Regions from separate parts of the Ensifer sp. ENS07 genome, predicted to be linked through region 1. Evidence: riboswitches for the same ligand, from Rfam matches in the RefSeq annotation. Region 1 holds a riboswitch; each other region holds the start of a gene.

Region 1 (5,032 bases):
TGCGGGCGTTGCGAATGATGGTCCGGACAAAATTTCTGCCGAACGGGCTGTAGATCCAAGCGGTTCTCAGAATGACATGATTATCGGTGGCGGCGGCGACCGTTCGCTCGCCTTCCCACTTGCTTTTGCCGTAGACGTTTACCGGGCGCGCCGTATCGCCTTCGGTATATGGCATGGTTTTTGTCCCGTCGAAGACGTAGTCGGTCGATAGATGGATGATCGGGATATTCAGGGCTTTTGCGACGCGCGCCAATTCTTGCGGTGCGACCGCGTTGACTGCGTATGCCCTGGTCTTGTCGGTCTCGGCTTGGTCAACTGCGGTATAGGCGGCGGCCGAGATGATGACGTCAGGAACCGCTGCCCTGACGACCCCCTCTATGCCTCCTGGATCCTCCAAATCGAATTGCGGGCGACCGAGCGGAACCACCTCGAAGTCGCCGCGGCTCTTTCCCTGCTCGACAAGCGACTGAACGACCTGGCCGTTCAGCCCGGTGACAACGATGCGCGATATCTGGTTCATTGCCCGTCACCCGCATGCAGCGCACCCAGGCGAACGCCGTCATATCCCTTGCGAAGAGGGGCCCACCACCATTCGTTGTCCAGATACCAGCGGATCGTCTTCTCCATCCCGCTTTCAAAGCTGTCTTCCGCCGCCCAGCCGAGCTCTTCTTCCAGCTTCGTCGCGTCGATAGCGTAGCGCAAATCGTGCCCCGGCCTGTCCTCGACAAACTGAATGAGCTCGTCCCGGGGGCGGAATGCAGGGGCAAGCACGTCGAGTGTGGCGCAGATGTGCCTGACTACATCGATGTTCCGCCGTTCGTTGCGCCCACCGACATTGTAGGTTTCGCCGATTCTGCCGCGCTCGGCGATCAGCTCAAGCGCACGGGCATGGTCCTCAACGAAGAGCCAGTCGCGAATGTTCGTGCCGTCGCCATAGATCGAGAGTGGCTTGCCTTCGAGCGCATTCAGGATGGTCAGCGGGATCAGCTTTTCGGGGAAGTGATAGGGACCGTAATTGTTTGAGCAGTTTGAAACCAAGATCGGCATGCCGTAGGTGCGTGCCCATGCTTTGGCGAGATGATCGGAGGCGGCCTTCGATGCCGAGTAAGGCGAGCTCGGATCGTATCGCGTCTCCTCGGAAAAGAGCTGGTCATCCGCGAGCGAGCCGTACACTTCATCCGTCGAAACGTGAAGAAAGCGAAACCTGCGTTTGCCCTCATCTTCCATGGACTGCCAATAGGCCCTTGCGCATTCTAGCAGGTTGAATGTCCCGACAACGTTAGTTTCGATGAAGTCCCTTGCTCCGGTAATTGACCGGTCGACGTGACTCTCGGCAGCGAGATGCATGACGCGATCGGGTCCGAAGGTGGAAAAGGCCTCCGAGATCGCTCGCCCATCGCTGATGTCAGCTTTGAGGAAGCGATAGGAGGGGTTGTTTGCGACGGGCAAAAGGGAGCTGAGCGTTCCCGCGTAGGTCAACTTATCAACGTTCAACACGTCATATCCCTTGTCGATAATGAGGTGTCGAATAACCGCTGAACCAATAAAACCAGCCCCGCCGGTAACAAGTACACGCATATCTCAGTGAAGTCCTTCTAAGATAAATATCGAGACTAGAGTTCTGATCCGAACTTGGATTGAAGCTCGGAAAGTCTTGGCTGGTTCCTGTCTTTGTCAGACAGGATGGCGTAATTCGGAGATACGGGCCAATTGATCCGGAGCTCTGGGTCGTTCCAAAGAAGCCCGCGATCGTGCTCAGGACTGTAGTAGTCGGTCACTTTGTAGCTGACCACGGTTGCGGGTTTCAGGGTACAGAAGCCGTGGGCGAAACCCGGCGGAATCCAGAGCTGGTGACCGTTCTCTTCGGAAAGCTCAGCGGCCACGAACTTCCCGTGGGTCGGTGATCCGCGGCGAAGGTCCACCGCCACATCCCAGAGCGCGCCGGCGTTACAGGAAACCAGTTTTCCCTGTGCGCGCGGCGGCAGTTGGAAGTGCAGTCCGCGCACAGTGCCGGCTTCAAGCGACAGCGATTGATTGTCCTGGACGAAAGAGTGCGTCCCGACGATTTCGGCGAATTGATCAGCCCGAAAGGTCTCGGCGAAGTAGCCACGCGTATCGACCAATCGCTTAGGCTTAATCAAGAAAACAGAGGGAATGGCCGTTTCTTCGATCCGCATCGTATCGTCCTTCATCGTTGTTTCCCGTGCGCGAAATCATACGGCGCTTGTGGCGTTCTAACGATATGTTGCGTCTGTATTGCTGACGATCCCGGGAAAATGGGATCGCGAAGCGGACGTGCCATTCCACGGCCTCTTTCTCGATCGCTTGGTCCGCAGGGCCTGTGTGGAAAGATGCGGCTTGGATCCGCTGCATCTATCAATTGACATCCCCGCCCATGCCCCCCTAGCATCCCTCCTGCCGAGGGGCGCACTGTCACGGTGCTGAGATGGCGGTGAGCCAGACCCTTGAACCTGATCCGGATCATACCGGCGTAGGAACGGCGAGGGCCCTTCTGCTCACCAGCCGTCTCTGCGCTTGTCGACCGGATCTCCGTCCATTTCGGGGAGGTCGCTTTGCTCGTGTCTGTTCTTGACTCAAACCGAAAAGGCTCAGGTCTCAAGGAGGTGGGGCTATGACCGCGATCGCCGTCACCATCGCAGGCTCGGATTCCGGCGGCGGGGCCGGCATCCAGGCGGATCTGAAGACGTTCTCTGCGCTCGGCGTTTATGGCGCAAGCGTGATCACTGCGGTCACGGCGCAGAATACCCGTGGCGTTTCTGCGGTTGAAGATATCTCCCCGACCGTCGTTGCGGCTCAGATCGACGCGGTGTTTTCGGATCTCGCCGTGGGAGCGGTGAAAATAGGCATGGTCTCGCGGCGCGAGACGATCGCGGTGATCGCAGCTGGTCTGAAGCGCTACGACCGGCTGGCTGTCATCGACCCGGTGGTGGTGGCAACCTCCGGCGATCCCCTGATGCGCCCGGACGCGATCGCGACGCTCAAGGAGGAGTTGCTGCCGCTGGCGCTCATTCTCACGCCGAACCTGCCCGAGGCGGCGCTGCTGACCGGACGTGCGATCGCTGAAACGGAGGCTGAGATCGCGCGCCAGGCCGAGATGCTTCTGAAGCTCGGTGCGCGTTCGGTGCTGATGAAGGGCGGACATGCCAAGGGCAGGGATGCTGTCGACAGCCTCTATAGGGGGGAAACGGTCCTGCACCTGTCGCGGCCGCGGATCGAAACCAGGAACGATCATGGCACCGGGTGTACCCTCTCGGCCGCAATCGCCTCGGCGCTTGCCAAAGGTAAGCCGATTGACGACGCGGTCGTCGCAGCCAAGGTCTATCTGCATGATGCGCTGGTCGCGGCCGACGGCCTGGCCATCGGCCAGGGGCATGGGCCAGTGCATCATTTTCATCATTGGTGGGGCAACGATAGAGGGTCGATCGATGGGCCTTCGAACGTCGCCGAGGTCCAAGGCGTTCTTGGCAGTATGTCGCGATCTGGTTGAGCCGTTTGGCATTGCCTCGACTCTACCTCAGGCCACTGCCGCGCTGGGCAGGGCGGATTGCTCGCCCTTGAGCATCTTGCGATAGAGCGCCACATGCTCGCGTGCGCAATCGACGTGGCTCGTCGGTCGTCGAAGTGTCGCACGCAGATTGTCCCATGCCCGCGGGGCGGCCAAGACGTCGATCAGCCGGTCCGCCAGATCCTGGGCGCTCCCGGCGCGGAAGTGATGGCCGTCCAGCCGGTCGCGAACCTTTTCGGCCATGCCGCCGATGTCTGAACACAGGATCGGCCGGCCGTGATGCAGCGCTTCCTGGATAACGACAGGGGAGTTCTCCCACCAGACGGAGGGCATTACCACCCAGTCGACCGAGCGCATCAGCCTTGGCATGTCCTGGTTCTGGTAGGCGCCATAGAAGCGGACGCGACGACCGGCGTCCTCGATGAGTTTCGCTACCTTCTCCTGATAGTCGTTTGGCTGACGCTCGAGGTTCCCGCCAAAAATCATCAGCGAGGAATCATCGCCCCAAATGTCATCGGGCACGCGCGATACCGCGTCGATCAGCACGTGAACGCCCTTGAACGGTGTCATCTGCCCGAAATAGGCAAAGCGGTTGCGCCGGGCCGTCGGCGACGGCAATTCGCGGGCCGGCGCCTTGTCGCCCATGACGATGCCGTTCTCGATCACGAAGATCTTTGCAGCTTCAAGCCCCCATTCGACATAGCGGTTGGCGAGAAAGGCACTCGGCGCGATGAAGGCATCGGCGAGATTGAGCATGCCGCGCACGAACTGTTCGCGGCGAACGAAGCGCGACACCGGGATTTCGGGGAAGCACGTGTGGCAACTGATCGGTGAGGCGCCGTTGCAAAGCTGGCCCGAGGGGCGTTTCACCATTTGCCCGTGATTGTGGCAGATCGGCAGATACTCATGGAACGTCACGACGATGCGTGCCTTGGGCAGGGCATCACGAACGGCATAGAGGGCTTCCAGGCCGAAGCCGAGGATATGGTGGAAGTGAACGACATCCGGCTTGATGTCGCCGACGAAGCGCAAGAGGTCGCGGCGGATCGCGTCCGTATCGCCGTTGGAGAGGAAGAAATGGTCGAAGTCCTCGGCATGGTAGAGGACTTCGTCCATGGCGAGCCGCAGGCTCATCAGCGCGGAGGCGCCATGGCGCGGAACCGGATTGCCGACACGGGCGAGGTAGATCGATTCCACACCCGACAGGCCGTTCAGCGCCTTGTGAAGACCATGCGAAGCAATTTCCGCCCCGCCGAGAGAGTGGGTCGGGTGGCCGTGGGAGACCACAAGTACGCGGAGTTTTTCGCTCATGCGCCAGTCTCCTCGAAGAATGTCTGGGCGGTTTCGGAGGCGGGCATCCGTCGGGCGCGGAAGAGCGTCCGGTCGACACGCTCCACGAACCGGGCGGTGGCGGCAGAGCCCGCTCCGGGCACCTCGTCCGATCCGACCATCTGCAGGGAAGGAAGCCAGTAGGCCTCGTAGCCCTTGCCGCTCAGGCGAAGGGCG
Region 2 (5,032 bases), on a different contig from region 1:
ACCATCCGCGCCTATGCCGACAACGCCCGCACCTTCCTCGAACGCGGCCAGCAGCAGACCGCGGTCGAGAACCTTGTCAGCATCGCCGAACTGACCGATCGGGTCGGCACCATCACCGACGAACTCAGAAGCTTCGCTCGCAAGGGCCGCTTCGTCGCCGAGCCGACGCCCATGCGCGACGTGATCGAGGGGGCGATGATGTTGCTGCGCAGCCGCTTTGCCGGCCGCATGGATGCGATCGTCATCGACCTGCCGGAAAATGGCCTCAGCGTCCTCGGCAGCCGCATCCGGCTCGAGCAGGTGCTGATCAACCTTTTGCAAAATGCCCTGGAAGCGCTCGGCACGCGCAGCGGCGCCGAGATCCGCGTGCGCTGCGAGGACGGTCCCTCGGGTACGGTTTTGCTCGTCGTTGCCGATAACGGCCCAGGCATTCCCCTGCACATCCACGAGGATCTGTTCACGCCGTTCAACACCTCGAAGGATGAAGGGCTCGGCCTCGGCCTTGCCATCTCCAAGGAGATCGTCGCCGACTATGGCGGCGATATCACCGTCGAAACCAGCGACAGGGGCACCGTCTTCACGGTTCGCCTGAAGAGGGCCTGAGCGATGCAGCCGACCGTCTATCTCGTCGACGACGACAACCACCTGCGCAAGGCGATGACGCAGACGCTGGAACTCGCCAGCCTCGCCGTTACCCCTTTTGCCAGCGCTGCCGAAGCGTTGAAGACGCTGGATGCGAATTTCGACGGAGTCGTCGTCAGCGATATCCGCATGCCGGGCATCGACGGCCTCGCCTTCTTCCGCCGCATCGAAGCTTTCGACGCGGATCTGCCGGTGATCCTGGTGACCGGCCATGGCGACATCCCGATGGCAGTGCAGGCGCTGCAGGATGGCGTCTACGACTTCATCCCCAAACCCTTTGCCGCCGACCGGCTGGTGCAGAGCGTGCATCGCGCGCTGGAAAAACGCCGGCTCGTGATGGAAAACCGCGCGCTGAAACGGGCCGCCGAGACGGCCGGCGACAGCCTGCCGCTGATCGGCCAGACGCCGGTCATGGAACGTTTGCGCCAGACGATCCGGCACATTGCCGATACCGATGTCGACGTGCTCGTCGCCGGCGAGACGGGCAGCGGCAAGGAGGTGGTGGCGACGCTGCTCCACAATTGGAGCCGACGCCGCAACGGCAACTTCGTGGCGCTGAATTGCGGGGCGCTGCCCGAAACGGTGATCGAAAGCGAACTCTTCGGCCACGAACAGGGCGCCTTCACCGGCGCCTTGAAGAAGCGCATCGGCCGGATCGAGCATGCGAGCGGCGGCACGCTGTTCCTCGACGAGATCGAGGCGATGCCACCGGCGACTCAAGTGAAGATGCTGCGCGTTCTGGAAGCGCGCGAAATCACGCCGCTTGGCACCAACCAGGTTCGTCCGGTCGATATCCGCGTCATCGCGGCTGCCAAAATCGATCTTGGCGACCCGGCGCAGCGCGGCGATTTCCGGGAAGACCTCTACTTTAGATTGAATGTCGTAACGCTGTCGATCCCACCGCTGCGCGAACGCCGAGACGATATCCCGCTGCTCTTCTCGCACTTCCTGACCCGGGCGGCCGAGCGCTTCAAGCGCGACGCGCCTGTGGTCACATCGGCCGTGCAGAGACATCTGATGACGCATGCCTGGCCGGGCAATGTGCGCGAGCTCTCGCACTTTGCAGAACGCGTGGCGCTTGGTGTCGAAGGTCCGCTGGGACAGCCGATTGCGCCCGCCGAACAGCCTGGATTTGCGCTCCCGGAACGGCTCGAACGCTACGAGGCGGAGATCCTGAAAGAGGTGTTGCGGGCTCAGCGCGGCGACGTCAAGGCGACGATCGAGGCGCTCGGCATTCCGCGCAAGACATTCTACGACAAGCTCCAGCGCCACGGCATCAACCGTGCCGATTACGCCGAGCGGGCCGCACCGGAAAAGGCCGGCCGCTAGCGTCAAACCCGAATCCGTCACCACACGCAATAGGTGCATCTTTGTCGGCAGGCGAATTCACGCTTGACGACCCGGGCCGATCGATGGCTATGATCTAGGCATTCACCAGGGGGGTCCCGCAAGGGGCTGAGATTCTGCTGGATGGCCGGCTTGCCGGCTGTGGCGCAGTGACCCGTTGAACCTGATCCAGTTCATACTGGCGTAGGGACGGTGCAGATATCGAAGCCAGGATTCCGTGCGTCCAGCATCTGGCGGAGCGTCTTTCATCTTTCCGGCATCAGAACTGGGTCTCCAATTGCAAACTTGGAGCCTCGTCATGAATATTGCCACCAAACCCGCAGCCCTCACGGTCACGCAAGGACCGCTTCCCGCCTCCCGCAAGATCCACAAGCCGGGCGTGCTTCATCCGGATATCCGCGTGCCGATGCGCGAGATTGCGCTCCACCCGACGTCGGGCGAGCAACCGGTTACGGTCTATGATTCCTCCGGCGCCTACACCGCCGACGACGCCGAGATCCGCATCGAGGACGGCCTGCCGCGGCTGCGCCGCAACTGGATCGTCGACCGCGGCGATGTGGAAACCTATGAGGGACGCGTGGTCCGCCCCGAGGACAACGGCTTTGTGAGCGGCGACAGGCTGACACCGACCTTCCCGTTCCAGCATGCGCCGCTGAAGGCCACGGGCGGCCGCGCAGTGACCCAGCTTGCCTATGCCCGCGCCGGCATCATCACGCCGGAAATGGAGTTCGTGGCGATCCGCGAAAATCTCGGCCGCGACGCGGCGCGTGCGAAAGTCCGCGACGGCGAGAGCTTCGGCGCCCACGTCCCCGATCACGTGACACCCGAATTCGTGCGCCAGGAAATTGCCAGCGGCCGCGCGATCCTGCCTGCCAACATCAACCATCCGGAATCCGAGCCGATGATCATCGGCCGTAATTTTCTGGTGAAGATCAATGCCAATATCGGCAACTCCGCCGTCACCTCGTCGATGGCGGAAGAGGTCGAAAAGATGGTCTGGGCGACGCGCTGGGGCGCCGACACCGTCATGGACCTTTCGACCGGCCGCAACATCCACAACATCCGCGAATGGATCATCCGCAACTCACCGGTTCCGATCGGCACCGTGCCGCTTTACCAGGCGCTGGAAAAGGTCAACGGCATTGCCGAGGACCTCACCTGGGAAGTCTATCGCGACACGCTGATCGAGCAGGCTGAACAGGGCGTCGACTATTTCACCATCCATGCCGGCGTCCGGCTGCACTACATCCCGCTCACCGTCGATCGCGTCACCGGCATCGTTTCGCGCGGCGGCTCGATCATGGCCAAGTGGTGTCTGCATCACCATCGCGAGAGCTTCCTTTACGAGCATTTCGAGGAAATCTGCGACATCTGCCGCGCCTATGACGTCTCCTTCTCGCTCGGCGACGGCCTGCGCCCCGGCTCGATCGCCGATGCCAACGACGCGGCACAATTCGCCGAACTCGAAACGCTCGGCGAGCTCACCAAGATCGCCTGGGCCAAGGATTGTCAGGTGATGATCGAAGGCCCCGGCCACGTGCCGATGCACAAGATCAAGGAGAACATGGACAAGCAACTCGCCGTCTGCGGCGAGGCGCCGTTCTACACACTCGGACCGCTGACGACGGACATTGCGCCCGGCTACGACCACATCACGTCGGGCATCGGCGCGGCGATGATCGGCTGGTTCGGCACCGCCATGCTCTGCTACGTCACGCCGAAGGAGCATCTGGGTCTTCCCGATCGCAACGACGTCAAGGTCGGCGTCATCACCTACAAGATCGCCGCCCATGCCGCCGATCTCGCCAAGGGCCATCCGGCCGCCCAGGTGCGCGACGACGCGCTGTCGCGCGCGCGCTTCGAATTCCGCTGGGAGGACCAGTTCAACCTCTCGCTCGACCCGGAGACGGCCCGTAACTTCCACGACGAGACACTGCCGAAGGAAGCGCACAAGGTCGCGCATTTCTGCTCCATGTGCGGCCCGAAATTCTGCTCGATGCGGATCTCGCACGACATCCGCGCAGAAGCGCAGAAGGAAGGCCTGGAGGCAATGGCCGCGAAATACCGCGAGGGCGGCGACCTCTATATGCCGGTGGAAGGGGCGGCTGGCGCGGCCGAGTAGACGACAGAGACTCGTTGAAGGGGCCAGTCACGGCCCCTTCAGTTCACTCAGGGCTGCGCCTCCCGCCTCGGAAGCGGAAGCGGCGATCGCCAAGGCTCTCCTCCTCCGTCATGCTTGGGCTTGAGCCGAGCATGACGGAGGGTGGGAGGCGCGCCAACGACCCCGTTCAATCAACAAACATGCAACGTCCTCTGTCCCTCTCGCGACGCCTCAGCGATGAGGGCGATCATCTGTATGTCGTGGCCGCCGCCAGAGGCCCGCACCTTGCGCTCCGTGTCGCCCGTCCCCCCAATAGCTTGTCCCCACATCGATTGAACGATATGCAAGGCGCACGCAAAAGTCGCTGTCGGCGAAATTCATTCGCGGCGGGCAGCCGAACTGTACCCGCGCAAAAGTCCTGCAGGACGACGCAAGAACGCCGTTTGCACAAGGAGAATGACTTGAGGACATGCCTGTTGAGACTGACGGCCTTGTCCATAGGAGCCCTTGCAGCATTCGGCGGAGATCTGCCGCGCCTCAACGGTGACCGGGGCTTTGCCGCGGGCCTTTCCTGGATTTCCGCTGCCCATGCGGACGACGCCGATGCCGGCGGCACGAATGGTGAAGGTGCCGCGGGCGGCAGCGACCAAGGTAGCGAAAACGTCGGGAGCGGCGGAAGCAACGGCACAGAGGGTGGCGGCGATTGGGGCTCCGGCGATGGTAGCGGCGTGGGCGGCGAGCCCGGCGGGACCGGGGCTGGCGGTGGAGGCGGCGTCATCGACGGAAGCGGCCTGAGCGGCGGAGACAGCGAGCGCCACTCATCCTCATCGCGCGACGGGCGGGATTACGGACCAACCGGCAGCGTATGGCACGGCGGCAGCAGTTTCCTCAATCTTTTTCGCCGGACACCGGAAGAGCCTCCCGAGGGGAGCGGGCCAGAGT
Region 3 (5,032 bases), on a different contig from region 1:
AGGTGGAGCAGCGTCGATTTGCCGGAGCCCGAGGCACCGGCGACAGCGACGATGCCCCCCTTGGCGATGGTGCAATCGAAGGTGAGCTTGGCCGTTTCGAAACGGACCTCGACATCGCGCAACTCTATCGCGGGAACGGGATCGATCATGCTTTGCGTCCTTCCGGCCGGCTGTCATTGGCCGTGCCGAGGATGGTGAATATCAGGCAGAGAAGCCCGAGGAAAAGGGCGAGACCGGCGGCGTCGGCGGTGCGGTAGCTGCCCATACGGCTATAGAGCAGCCACGGCAGCGTCACCATGTCTTGGCTGCCGAAGAGAGCGACGGCGCCGAGGTCGCCGAGCGACAGCGCCATGGCGAAGGAAAGGGCCATCAATAGCGGCTTGCGCAGCGCCGGAAAGTCGATCCATCGCAGACGATCAAAACCACGAATGCCAAGGCTTGCCGTCAGCCGTTCGGACCGTGCCGCATGGGTCGCCATTGCCGGCGCGAGGATGCGGTGGACGAAGGGCAGCGCCATCAGCGCGTTGATCGCAACGACGATGGCAGGTGCAAAGCGCGCGACGTCACCGAAGGGACGCAAAAGCAGAAACCATCCGGCGCCGAGCACCACCGGCGGCACCAAGAGGATCAGCGAGGTGCTGGCACCGATGGCACCGGCAAAGCCGCGGGAGAGCGACGTCGCGTGACGCGGCGCGGTGGCGGTTGCCGCCGCCCGGATCATCACGGCTGCCATGGTGACGGAGGCGAGTGCCGAGGCGAGCGCGATTGCCGCACTCGTCCGCAGCGCCCGGTGCACCGCCGGATCGCGGGCGAGCTTCAGCAGATCGGCTTCGAGTCCGGAGATGAGAACCGCGACCAGCGGCGCGCCGAGAAACAGAAAGGCAAGCGTGATCCAGGTGCCATCACTCAGGCGCGCGATCCTTGACGCGCCATCGAAACGGCGCACAGTGCGGCCACCGGTCATGCCCTCTTCCGGCTCGGTCGCCAGATGACGAAGCAGGAGCAGCAGCAGGCCGGTCATGGCGATCTGCAGGGCTGACAGCGCGATCGCGCGCGGCGGATCGAAATCGAAACGCAGCGCCTGGTAGATCGCCACTTCGATTGTGCTGGCCGCAGGCCCGCCGCCGAGCGTCAGCACGAGGGTGAAGCTGGTGGCGCAGAGCATGAAGACGAGGCCGGCGGCACCCGGCAGGAGGCCGCGCAGCACGGGCCATTCGATGAAGCGAAAGAGTGCGCGTGACGGCATGCCGAGATTGGCGGCGCTGCGCCAGTATTCGGCGGGGATGCGCTCGAGCCCGGCCAGGAACAGGCGCGCTGCAAGCGGCATGTTGAAGAAGACGTGGGCAAGCAGGATGCCGAACAGGCCGTAAATGCTGACGGGCTGCGCGAGGCCGAGCCAGCGTAGGCCGGAATTGAGGAAACCCTGCCGCCCCCAGATCTCGATCAGCCCGAGTGCGCCAACCAGAACCGGCAGTCCGAGTGGCAGCGCCATCAAGCGCAGCAGCCAGATGCGGCCGGGGAACTGCGGTCGTCGCGCTAGCGCCCGGGCGACGGGGATGGCAAAGAGCACGGACAGCAACGTCGAGAGGGTCGCCTGCAGCAGCGTGAAGCGGGTGACGCGCCAGATGTAGGCGTCGAACAGCGCATCGTCGCTCGCGCCGCCCGTCTGGCTCAGCAAGGCGACGATCGCAAGACCGACGAAAAGGACGAAGACGCCGAGGCAGGCTGCCCCGGCGACCACTGTCATACGATTTTCGCGCAGTGCGAACAATCCGGCCTCAGTTCTTGCTCATGGCGGCAAGCCATTCGTCGATCCAGGCCTTGCGGTTCTTGGCGACGTCCTCCGAGGGCAGGAGGAAGGTGTTTTCCGGCTTGACCAGCTTATTGAAGGCGTCCGGCAGCGGCTCCTTGGTCGCTGCGACCGGCATCATCCAGTTCGTCGTCGGGATGATCGACTGGAAGTCCGGACCGGTCATGAAGGCGAGGAACTGCTTTGCCAGTTCCGGCTCCTTGGCGTTCTTGGTCATGCCGGCGACTTCGATCTGGATGTAGTGCCCTTCGGAGAAGGCAGCGGCCTGATAGCGCTCGGTGTTTTCCGCGACCATGTGGTAGGCCGGCGACGTGGTGTAGGACAGCACCATCGGCGCCTCGCCCTTGGTGAAGAGGCCATAGGCTTCCGACCAGCCGGGGGTGACGGTCAGAACGCGGTCCTTCAGCTTCGTCCAGGCGGCACCCGCCTCATCGCCATAGACGGCCTTGACCCAGAGCAGGAGGCCGAGGCCCGGCGTCGACGTACGCGGATCCTCGATGACGATCTTCTGCGACGGGTCGCCTTCTACCAGCTCCTTCAGGCTCTTCGGCGGCGTCTTCAGCGTCTCGGTGTCGTAGACGACGGCGAAGTGGCCGTAGTCATAGGGCAGGAACGTGTCGTCGGAGAAGTTGCCGGGAACGGTGACGCCGGTTGCCTCGACGCCGTGCGGCGCGAAGAAGCCCGTTGCCTTGGCTTCCGCAACGAGGTTGGTGTCGAGGCCAAGCACGATGTCGGCCTTGGAAGCCTCGCCTTCGAGCTTCAGGCGGGTGAGCAGCTCGACGCCGTCGGCCACGCCGACATAGTTGACCTTGCATTCGCAGGTCTTCTCGAAGGCTTCTGCGACCTTGGCGCCCGGGCCCCATTCGGTGATAAAGCTCTCATAGGTGTACACCGTCAGCGTCTTGTCGGCGGCGGTCGCGGCGCCGGAGAAAACAAGGCTCGCGGCCGTCGCAAGGGCTAGCCGGCTAAAGAATTTAAGTTGCGATGAATTGGACATGGCGAGGACCTCTCTCCCAAAGTTCGTTGTTGCATGGGAAAAGGGCGTATCGATCCGATCGCGTCTAATCCCTCCGCCGGTATGAGCCGGATCAGGTTCCGCGGGTTGGCGTTTTGACGCCTCTCAGCCTCCGGCCGCAATGCGGTCGGGAGGCACCCCGTTAGAGCGGCAAGAGATTTACCGCTGCCTCGGTCCCATGGCAAGCGATGTTTACGGCGAAGCAAGGGGACGCCTGGCCAGCACAATGGCTCGTGTTTGCGTATGCCGCCAACTGCGCTACACAACGGCAGCGAGGAGGAAATGTCATGCCCGATATGCTTGTTCGACTTTATGCCCTGCCGGCTGAACCTCAGTCGAAGCTTGGCCTTGGCATCAGCATTCGCCGCGCCATGGCGCCGGAGCGCCGCCTGGTCGTTTCCTGGATTGAAAAGACTTTCGGTGCCGGATGGGCGGGCGAGGCGGAAGCCGCCTTTTCCTCCACCCCGACGCGCATGCACGTCGCTGTCCATGACGAAAAGATCGTCGGCTTTTCCTGCCACGACGTAACGGCACTCGGCTTCTTCGGTCCGACCGGCGTCGACGAAAGCATGCGCGGGCAGGGGATCGGTGAGGCACTGTTGCTTGCAAGCCTCACGGCCATGCGCGAGGCCGGCTATGGCTACGCGATTATCGGCGGCGTCGGGCCGGCGAAGTTCTACGAGCGGGTGGCCGGCGCCGTCGAAATTCCGGATTCGACCCCCGGCATTTATGCCGGCATGCTTTTTCCCGATCCGGTGCCCGAGGGGCATTGATGGTCTGACCAAAATATCGAGAACCGCTCGTTCGACGGTTTTCTTCGTTTTCCTTCGGCGGTCCTTTGCGCTATGGGCTTTGCCATGGCTCGATCGACCTTCACCATTCTGCTTGGCGGCGCCCTTTCGCTGACCGACCGGCTGGCTCACCAGCTGGCCGCAAGTCGCTTCATTGCGGCTGACGGCGGCATGCGCCATGCCCGATTGCTCGGCATCGTGCCGGATGTCTGGGTCGGTGATTTCGACTCGACCGAGGAAGCCCTTCTTGCGGACTACGCCTCCGTCCCGCGCGAGCCCTATCCGGCGGCGAAGGCCGCGACGGACGGGGAGATCGCGGTCGAGGCGGCGCTGTCGCGTGGAGCCGATCGCCTGATTTTCGCCGGCGCCCTCGGCGGTACCCGCAGCGATCACGCCTTCATGCACCTGCTGCATGCCGTCGCCCTTGCCGAGCGTGGCCTTTCCGTGTTGATGACCTCGGGCGAGGAAGAGGCCTATCCGCTGCTGGCCGGCTCGCTCGACCTCGACCTACCCAAGGGCTGCCTCTTCTCGGTGCTCGGGTTGACCGAGCTTACCGGTCTTTCGATCGTCAATGCGCGCTATCCGCTCGACGATTTCACCTTGCCGTTCGGCTCGTCCCGAACCGTTTCCAACGTTGCGGAGGGTCCCCTTCGCTTCACTCTCCAGAGCGGTCGCGCCATTGTGCTCGCCCGCCCCTATGATCTTTCCGGAGCCTGAGCCTTGGCGCCTCCCATTCTGAAACTCGACGACATCTTCCTCACCTTCGGCGGCGCGCCGCTGCTAGCCGGCGCCAATTTTCAAGTCGAACCGGGCGACCGCATCTGTCTGGTCGGCCGCAACGGCTCGGGCAAGTCGACGCTGATGAAGATTGCCGCGGGCCTGGCCGAGGCGCAGTCGGGCGAAATCTTCCGCCATCCCTCCGCGACCATCCGCTATCTGCACCAGGCGCCGGATTTCGACGGCTACGACACGGTGCAGACCTATGCCGAGGCAGGACTCGGCCCGAGTGACGATCCCTATCGCGTCGCCTATCTGCTGCAGCACCTGGGGTTGACCGGCGAGGAAGACCCGAAGCGCCTTTCGGGCGGTGAGGCGCGTCGCGCGGCGCTTGCCCGTGTCATGGCGCCGGAGCCGGATATCCTGCTGCTCGACGAGCCGACCAACCATCTCGATCTGCCGACGATCGAATGGCTGGAAGACGAACTGATCCGCAGCCGTTCGGCGCTCGTTCTGATCTCGCACGACCGGCGCTTCCTGGAGAAGGTCTCGACCGCGACCGTCTGGCTCGACCGTGGCCAGTCGCGGCGGCTCGACCGCGGCTTTGCCCATTTCGAGGCTTGGCGTGACGAGGTGCTGGAGGCCGAGGAGCTGGAACAGCACAAGCTCGGCAAGGCGATCGAGCGCGAGGAACATTGG
Region 4 (5,032 bases), on a different contig from region 1:
TGACGATATAATCGCAAAGCACGGCGCTTGCTCCGACCAGTGCGCCGGAAACACCGAGCGCCTTGCCACAAGTATGCAGCATGACGACGTTCTCCCGGTCCTCCAGCTCAGCCGCGAGACCACGACCTTCCGGCCCGAAGACGCCGGTCGCGTGCGCCTCGTCGATGACGAGAAAGCCGTCATGCTGCGCGGCAAGCGCTAAGAGGTCGGCGAGCGGCGCCCGATCGCCATCCATCGAATAGAGGCTTTCGACGGCAATCCACGGGCGCCCTGTGCCGCCGGCGCGGCGCCATTGGCCGATCGCATCGGCAAAGGCGTCGATATCGTTGTGCGCTGCCGCAACCGAATCGGCCTTGCTCGCAGCGATGCCTTCATGGGCGCTCGCATGGATCAGGGCATCGTGGACGATGAGGTCGTCGCGCTGCGGCAGCGTCGAAAACAGGGCAGCATTGGCGGCATAGCCGCTGCCGAAGAAGAGCATTCGTTCCGCGCCGAAGAAGGTGGCCGCTTCCGCCTCAAGTGCCTCGTGTTCTTCGTGATTGCCGCGCAACAGCCGTGAGCCGCCGGAGCCGACCGGCACGCCGCGCGCGATGGCACCCGTTATCGCCGCCTTCAGCCGCGTCGAAGCGGCGAGCGCCAGGTAGTCGTTCGAGGTAAAATCCAGGCCGCCAGCGGGGGCAAGTGCGCGCCGGCGGCCCTTGCGATCAAGGCCCTCCAGCGTCTTCTCATAGCGCGCAAACAGACCCAGGGTCATTCGGCCGCATCCTGCCTTGCCGCCGGAGCCATCAGCTTCAACCCCAGGCGTCGGAAGAGCGCCGCATCATGGTCCTCGCCGGGATTGTCGGCGGTCAGCAGGGTTTCGCCGACAAAGATCGAATTGGCGCCGGCGAAGAAACAGAGCGCCTGCGTCTCGTCGCTCATGTCGGTCCGGCCGGCCGAGAGCCGGACATGCGATAGCGGCATCAGGATGCGGGCAAGCGCGATGGTGCGGACGAAATCGATCGGATCGACGGGCACTGCATCGGCCAGCTTCGAGCCCGGGATCGGGATCAGCATGTTGATCGGCACGCTTTCGGGCGGCACCGGCAGATTGGCGAGCGTCACCAGCATGGAGATCCGGTCGTCGGCGGTTTCGCCCATGCCGAGAATGCCACCGGCGCAGACCTTGATGCCGGCGTCGCGGACATTCGCGAGCGTCTCCAGCCGGTCGGCAAAGCTGCGGGTGGTGATGATCTCGCCGTAGAATCGTTCGGAGGTATCGACATTGTGGTTGTAGTAGTCGAGCCCGGCCTCGGCGAGCCGCACGGACTGGGCCGGCGTCAGCATCCCGAGCGTCATGCAGGTTTCCATGCCAAGCGCCCGCACACCGCCGATCATGGCGACGATCGCGTCCATGTCGCGGTCCTTCGGGCTGCGCCAGGCGGCCCCCATGCAATAGCGCGTCGCACCGCCGTCGCGCGCCTGTCGCGCCTCGGCAAGCACACGCTCGACCTCCATCAGCTTCGATGCCTTGAGCCCGGTCGGATAGTGGGCGGACTGGCTGCAATAGCCGCAATCCTCGGCGCAGCCTCCGGTCTTGATCGAGAGCAGCCGGCTCATCTGGATGGCGTTGGGATCGAACTGCGCACGATGGACCGTGTGTGCGCGGTAGAGCAAATCGTTGAACGGCAAATTATAGATTTTTTCAGCTTCCGCTTGGGTCCAGCGGGATTCGCCCGCGTCGCCCGGGGTAAAATTAGCGCCAGTTGATAGGGTTCCGTCCAGCATTTCGGCTCGTCCTCCAGGTCATCGCAAACGCGAAATAGATAGAATCTGATATTATCTATAATTTTGTCGACGAGCAAAGTTCGCAAGCACCCAGGTGGAGAGTTTGTGTTAGCAAATACCCTTCTGGTTGTATTTTGACCGTGAGTGAATCTGGAAACCGCCGAGACGGGGCAACAATCACCAATCAATCGGTCGCATCTCCCATTTCCGAAATCGGGCGTAACGCACCCGAGAAACGAGGACGAGCCCGGGCTTCTCCGGTATTTTTCGACCCGCTCTGCCCGCCTGACACTCCTCCCTTCAGCACGCCGCCAACGCTTCCGCTTTCTCGTCGAAAAATTATAGATAATTTTTTCGGCAGATGAGATCACATCGCACACGAATGCTGGCTCTTGACAAAAACCGCCCCGAACGGTCAGCTTGGAGCATTCACCAGGGGTGTCCCGCTAAGGGGCTGAGATTCTGCTATGCGATTTGCGCGGCGCAGTGACCCGTTGAACCTGATCCAGTTCATACTGGCGTAGGGACGGTGCAGACATCGCTGCCGCAAACGTCGCCTTCACGCGACCATTCAACGGCAAGGCGTCCTTGCCCTTCCTTCGCTCGTGAACTGGGTCTCCACAATCGGAGCCTCGGCATGCACACCGCCAACACCATCCCGCTTCCCTCACGACGGCCCGCCCACGCCTCGCGGGAACACTGAGCCATGCGGATCCTCGTCAAAGGTGCCGGCGTCGCAGGGCTCTGTCTGGCGCATGAACTTAGCGCCCGCGGTGTCGCGGTGACGGTTGTCGAGCAAAAACCAGGCTTTGCCGGCGCGGCCTCCTGGTTTGCCGGCGGCATGCTGGCACCCTGGTGCGAACGCGAAAGCGCCGAAGAGGTGGTGCTGACGAAGGGCATCGGCGCCATTGACTGGTGGGACGACGCCCTGCCAGGCGAGGTTTCCCGAAACGGCACGCTTGTCGTCGCCCCGCCACGGGATGCGGGCGAACTCAAGCGCTTTGCCTCACGCACCTCCGGCTTCGAATGGCTCGACGCCGCCGCGATCGAACGGCTGGAACCGGCGCTTGCCGGACGTTTCCGCGAGGCGCTGTTTTTTCCCGGTGAGGCGCATCTCGACCCGCGCCGGGCGCTGAGCCGGTTGCGGCAGAAGCTTGTCGATCACGGCGTCACCTTCCTCGATGAGACGAGCGACGATGGCCACCACGATCTCGTCGCCGACTGCGCCGGCGCGGCACGCATCGGCGAAACGCCGGGCCTGCGGGGCGTGCGCGGTGAAATGCTCTACCTGCAGACAAGCGACGTGGAGCTGTCGCGGCCGGTCAGGCTCATTCATCCCCGCATCCCGCTCTACATCGTGCCGCGCGGCGGCGGCCTCTTCATGTGCGGGGCGACGATGATCGAGACGGATGACGGCGGACCGATCACCGCCCGCTCCCTCATGGAACTGCTGAACGCCGCCTATGCGCTGCATCCGGCCTTCGGCGAAGCGCGCCTCGTCGAAACCGGCGCCGGCGTCCGCCCCGCCTTCGCCAACAACCTGCCGCGCGCCCTGCGCACCGGGCAGACCATCACGATCAACGGGCTTTACCGCCATGGCTTCCTGCTTTCGCCGGCCCTGGCGGCGGAAGCAGCCGACCTCGCGCTTGCGCAGGACCTGAAGGGAGATGCCGCATGAGACTGACCGTCAATGGCGAGGATCACGACCTCGCCGTCACCACCCTCGCCGAGCTTCTGGCCGCCCTTGATTTCGAAGGCGACTGGCTCGCCACCGCCGTCAACGGCGAACTGGTGCACCGGGCCGACCGTTCGGGTCATGCGCTCAGCGACAGGGACCGGATCGAAATTCTCTCGCCGATGAAAGGAGGCTGAGACATGCTGACGCTTTATGGACAGGACCTGCGCTCACGGTTGCTGCTCGGCACCGCCCGCTACCCCTCCCCCGCCGTTCTGGAAGATGCGGTGCGATCGTCAGGCACTGAGATCGTCACGGTCTCGCTCCGGCGCGAAACCGCCGGAGGCCGCCAGGGCGGCGCCTTCTTCGAACTGATCCGGGCGCTCGGCGTGCACGTGCTGCCGAACACCGCCGGCTGCCACTCGGTGTCAGAGGCGGTGCTGACGGCCAAGATGGCGCGCGAGGTCTTCGGCACCAACTGGCTGAAACTCGAAGTGATCGGCCACCACGATACGCTGCAGCCCGATGTCTTCGGGCTGGTCGAGGCGGCGCGCATCCTCTCGGCCGAAGGGTTCGAAGTCTTTCCCTACACCACGGATGATCTCGTGGTTGCCGAACGGCTCCTGGAAGCCGGCTGCAAGGTGCTGATGCCCTGGTGCGCGCCGATCGGCAGCGCCATGGGGCCGCAGAACATCCAGGCGCTCAGGGCAATGCGGGCCAACTTTCCCGATGTGCCGCTGATCGTCGATGCCGGCATCGGCCGGCCCTCGCACGCAACGACGGTGATGGAGTTCGGCTTCGATGCCGTCCTGCTCAACACCGCTGTAGCCGGCGCCGCCAAGCCCGCGCTGATGGCCGCTGCGTTCGCGGGCGCGATCGATGCCGGCCGGCAGGCCTTCGAGGCGGGCATGCTCGAACCGCGCGATTTTGCCGTCCCTTCCACCCCCGTCATCGGAAAGGCGGTGTTTGCGTGAAACTTGACCCCTTCTATCTCATCGTCGACAGCGCGGATTGGATCGAGCGGCTGGTGCCGCTCGGCGTCAAGCTGGTGCAGCTACGCGTCAAGGATCGTACGGAAGCGGAGATCCGCCGCGAGATCCGCGCGGCCAAGGCCGTTTGCGACGAGCAGGGCTGCCAGCTCATCGTCAACGACTACTGGCAACTGGCGATCGCGGAAGGCTGCGACTTCGTCCATCTCGGCCAGGAGGACCTGGCGGAGGCCGACCTTACTGCAATCCGCGCCGCCGGCCTGAAGCTCGGACTCAGCACCCATGACGAGACGGAACTGGAGACAGCACTTGCTGCCAAGCCCGACTATGTCGCGCTCGGACCGGTTTACCCGACCATTCTCAAGGCTATGAAGTGGGCGCCGCAGGGACTGCCGCGCCTTGCCGCCTGGCGGAACCGTGTCGGGTTGCTGCCGCTGGTCGCCATCGGCGGCCTCAACGTCGAGCGGATCGCCGGCGTCTTCGAGCACGGCGCCGACATCGCCGCCGTCGTTACCGACATCACCCGCAACGCCGACCCGGAAGGCCGGACGCGCGAATGGATCGCCAGAACCGCACCGTGGCGATAGGCACGTGCCGGACC

What was found. Region 1 has a riboswitch for thiamine pyrophosphate ahead of thiD (bifunctional hydroxymethylpyrimidine kinase/phosphomethylpyrimidine kinase). Riboswitches for the same ligand answer to the same signal wherever they lie in the genome.
Region 2: another riboswitch for thiamine pyrophosphate. It lies ahead of thiC (phosphomethylpyrimidine synthase ThiC); the one in region 1 lies ahead of thiD (bifunctional hydroxymethylpyrimidine kinase/phosphomethylpyrimidine kinase).
Region 3: another riboswitch for thiamine pyrophosphate. It lies ahead of thiB (thiamine ABC transporter substrate binding subunit); the one in region 1 lies ahead of thiD (bifunctional hydroxymethylpyrimidine kinase/phosphomethylpyrimidine kinase).
Region 4: another riboswitch for thiamine pyrophosphate. It lies ahead of thiO (glycine oxidase ThiO); the one in region 1 lies ahead of thiD (bifunctional hydroxymethylpyrimidine kinase/phosphomethylpyrimidine kinase).

Annotation. Positions count from the first base shown of each region.
Region 1 is NZ_JACVBE010000013.1:219,373-224,404, reverse strand. Features, by position in the region: gene rfbD (dTDP-4-dehydrorhamnose reductase) at 1-520, opposite strand, end outside; gene rfbB (dTDP-glucose 4,6-dehydratase) at 517-1,578, opposite strand; gene rfbC (dTDP-4-dehydrorhamnose 3,5-epimerase) at 1,614-2,177, opposite strand; TPP riboswitch at 2,412-2,515, shown strand; gene thiD (bifunctional hydroxymethylpyrimidine kinase/phosphomethylpyrimidine kinase) at 2,633-3,508, shown strand; gene IB277_RS29830 (glycosyltransferase family 4 protein) at 3,536-4,837, opposite strand; gene IB277_RS29825 (hypothetical protein) at 4,834-5,032, opposite strand, start outside.
Region 2 is NZ_JACVBE010000009.1:184,200-189,231, forward strand. Features, by position in the region: gene IB277_RS24825 (ATP-binding protein) at 1-603, shown strand, start outside; gene IB277_RS24830 (sigma-54 dependent transcriptional regulator) at 607-1,971, shown strand; TPP riboswitch at 2,069-2,197, shown strand; gene thiC (phosphomethylpyrimidine synthase ThiC) at 2,288-4,111, shown strand; gene IB277_RS38705 (hypothetical protein) at 4,567-5,032, shown strand, end outside.
Region 3 is NZ_JACVBE010000010.1:172,972-178,003, forward strand. Features, by position in the region: gene thiQ (thiamine ABC transporter ATP-binding protein) at 1-149, opposite strand, end outside; gene thiP (thiamine/thiamine pyrophosphate ABC transporter permease ThiP) at 146-1,771, opposite strand; gene thiB (thiamine ABC transporter substrate binding subunit) at 1,779-2,807, opposite strand; TPP riboswitch at 2,859-2,977, opposite strand; gene IB277_RS26035 (GNAT family N-acetyltransferase) at 3,113-3,598, shown strand; gene IB277_RS26040 (thiamine diphosphokinase) at 3,683-4,333, shown strand; gene IB277_RS26045 (ABC-F family ATP-binding cassette domain-containing protein) at 4,337-5,032, shown strand, end outside.
Region 4 is NZ_JACVBE010000012.1:18,043-23,074, forward strand. Features, by position in the region: gene IB277_RS27820 (8-amino-7-oxononanoate synthase) at 1-754, opposite strand, end outside; gene bioB (biotin synthase BioB) at 751-1,767, opposite strand; TPP riboswitch at 2,192-2,312, shown strand; gene thiO (glycine oxidase ThiO) at 2,474-3,445, shown strand; gene thiS (sulfur carrier protein ThiS) at 3,442-3,639, shown strand; gene IB277_RS27840 (thiazole synthase) at 3,643-4,416, shown strand; gene IB277_RS27845 (thiamine phosphate synthase) at 4,413-5,018, shown strand.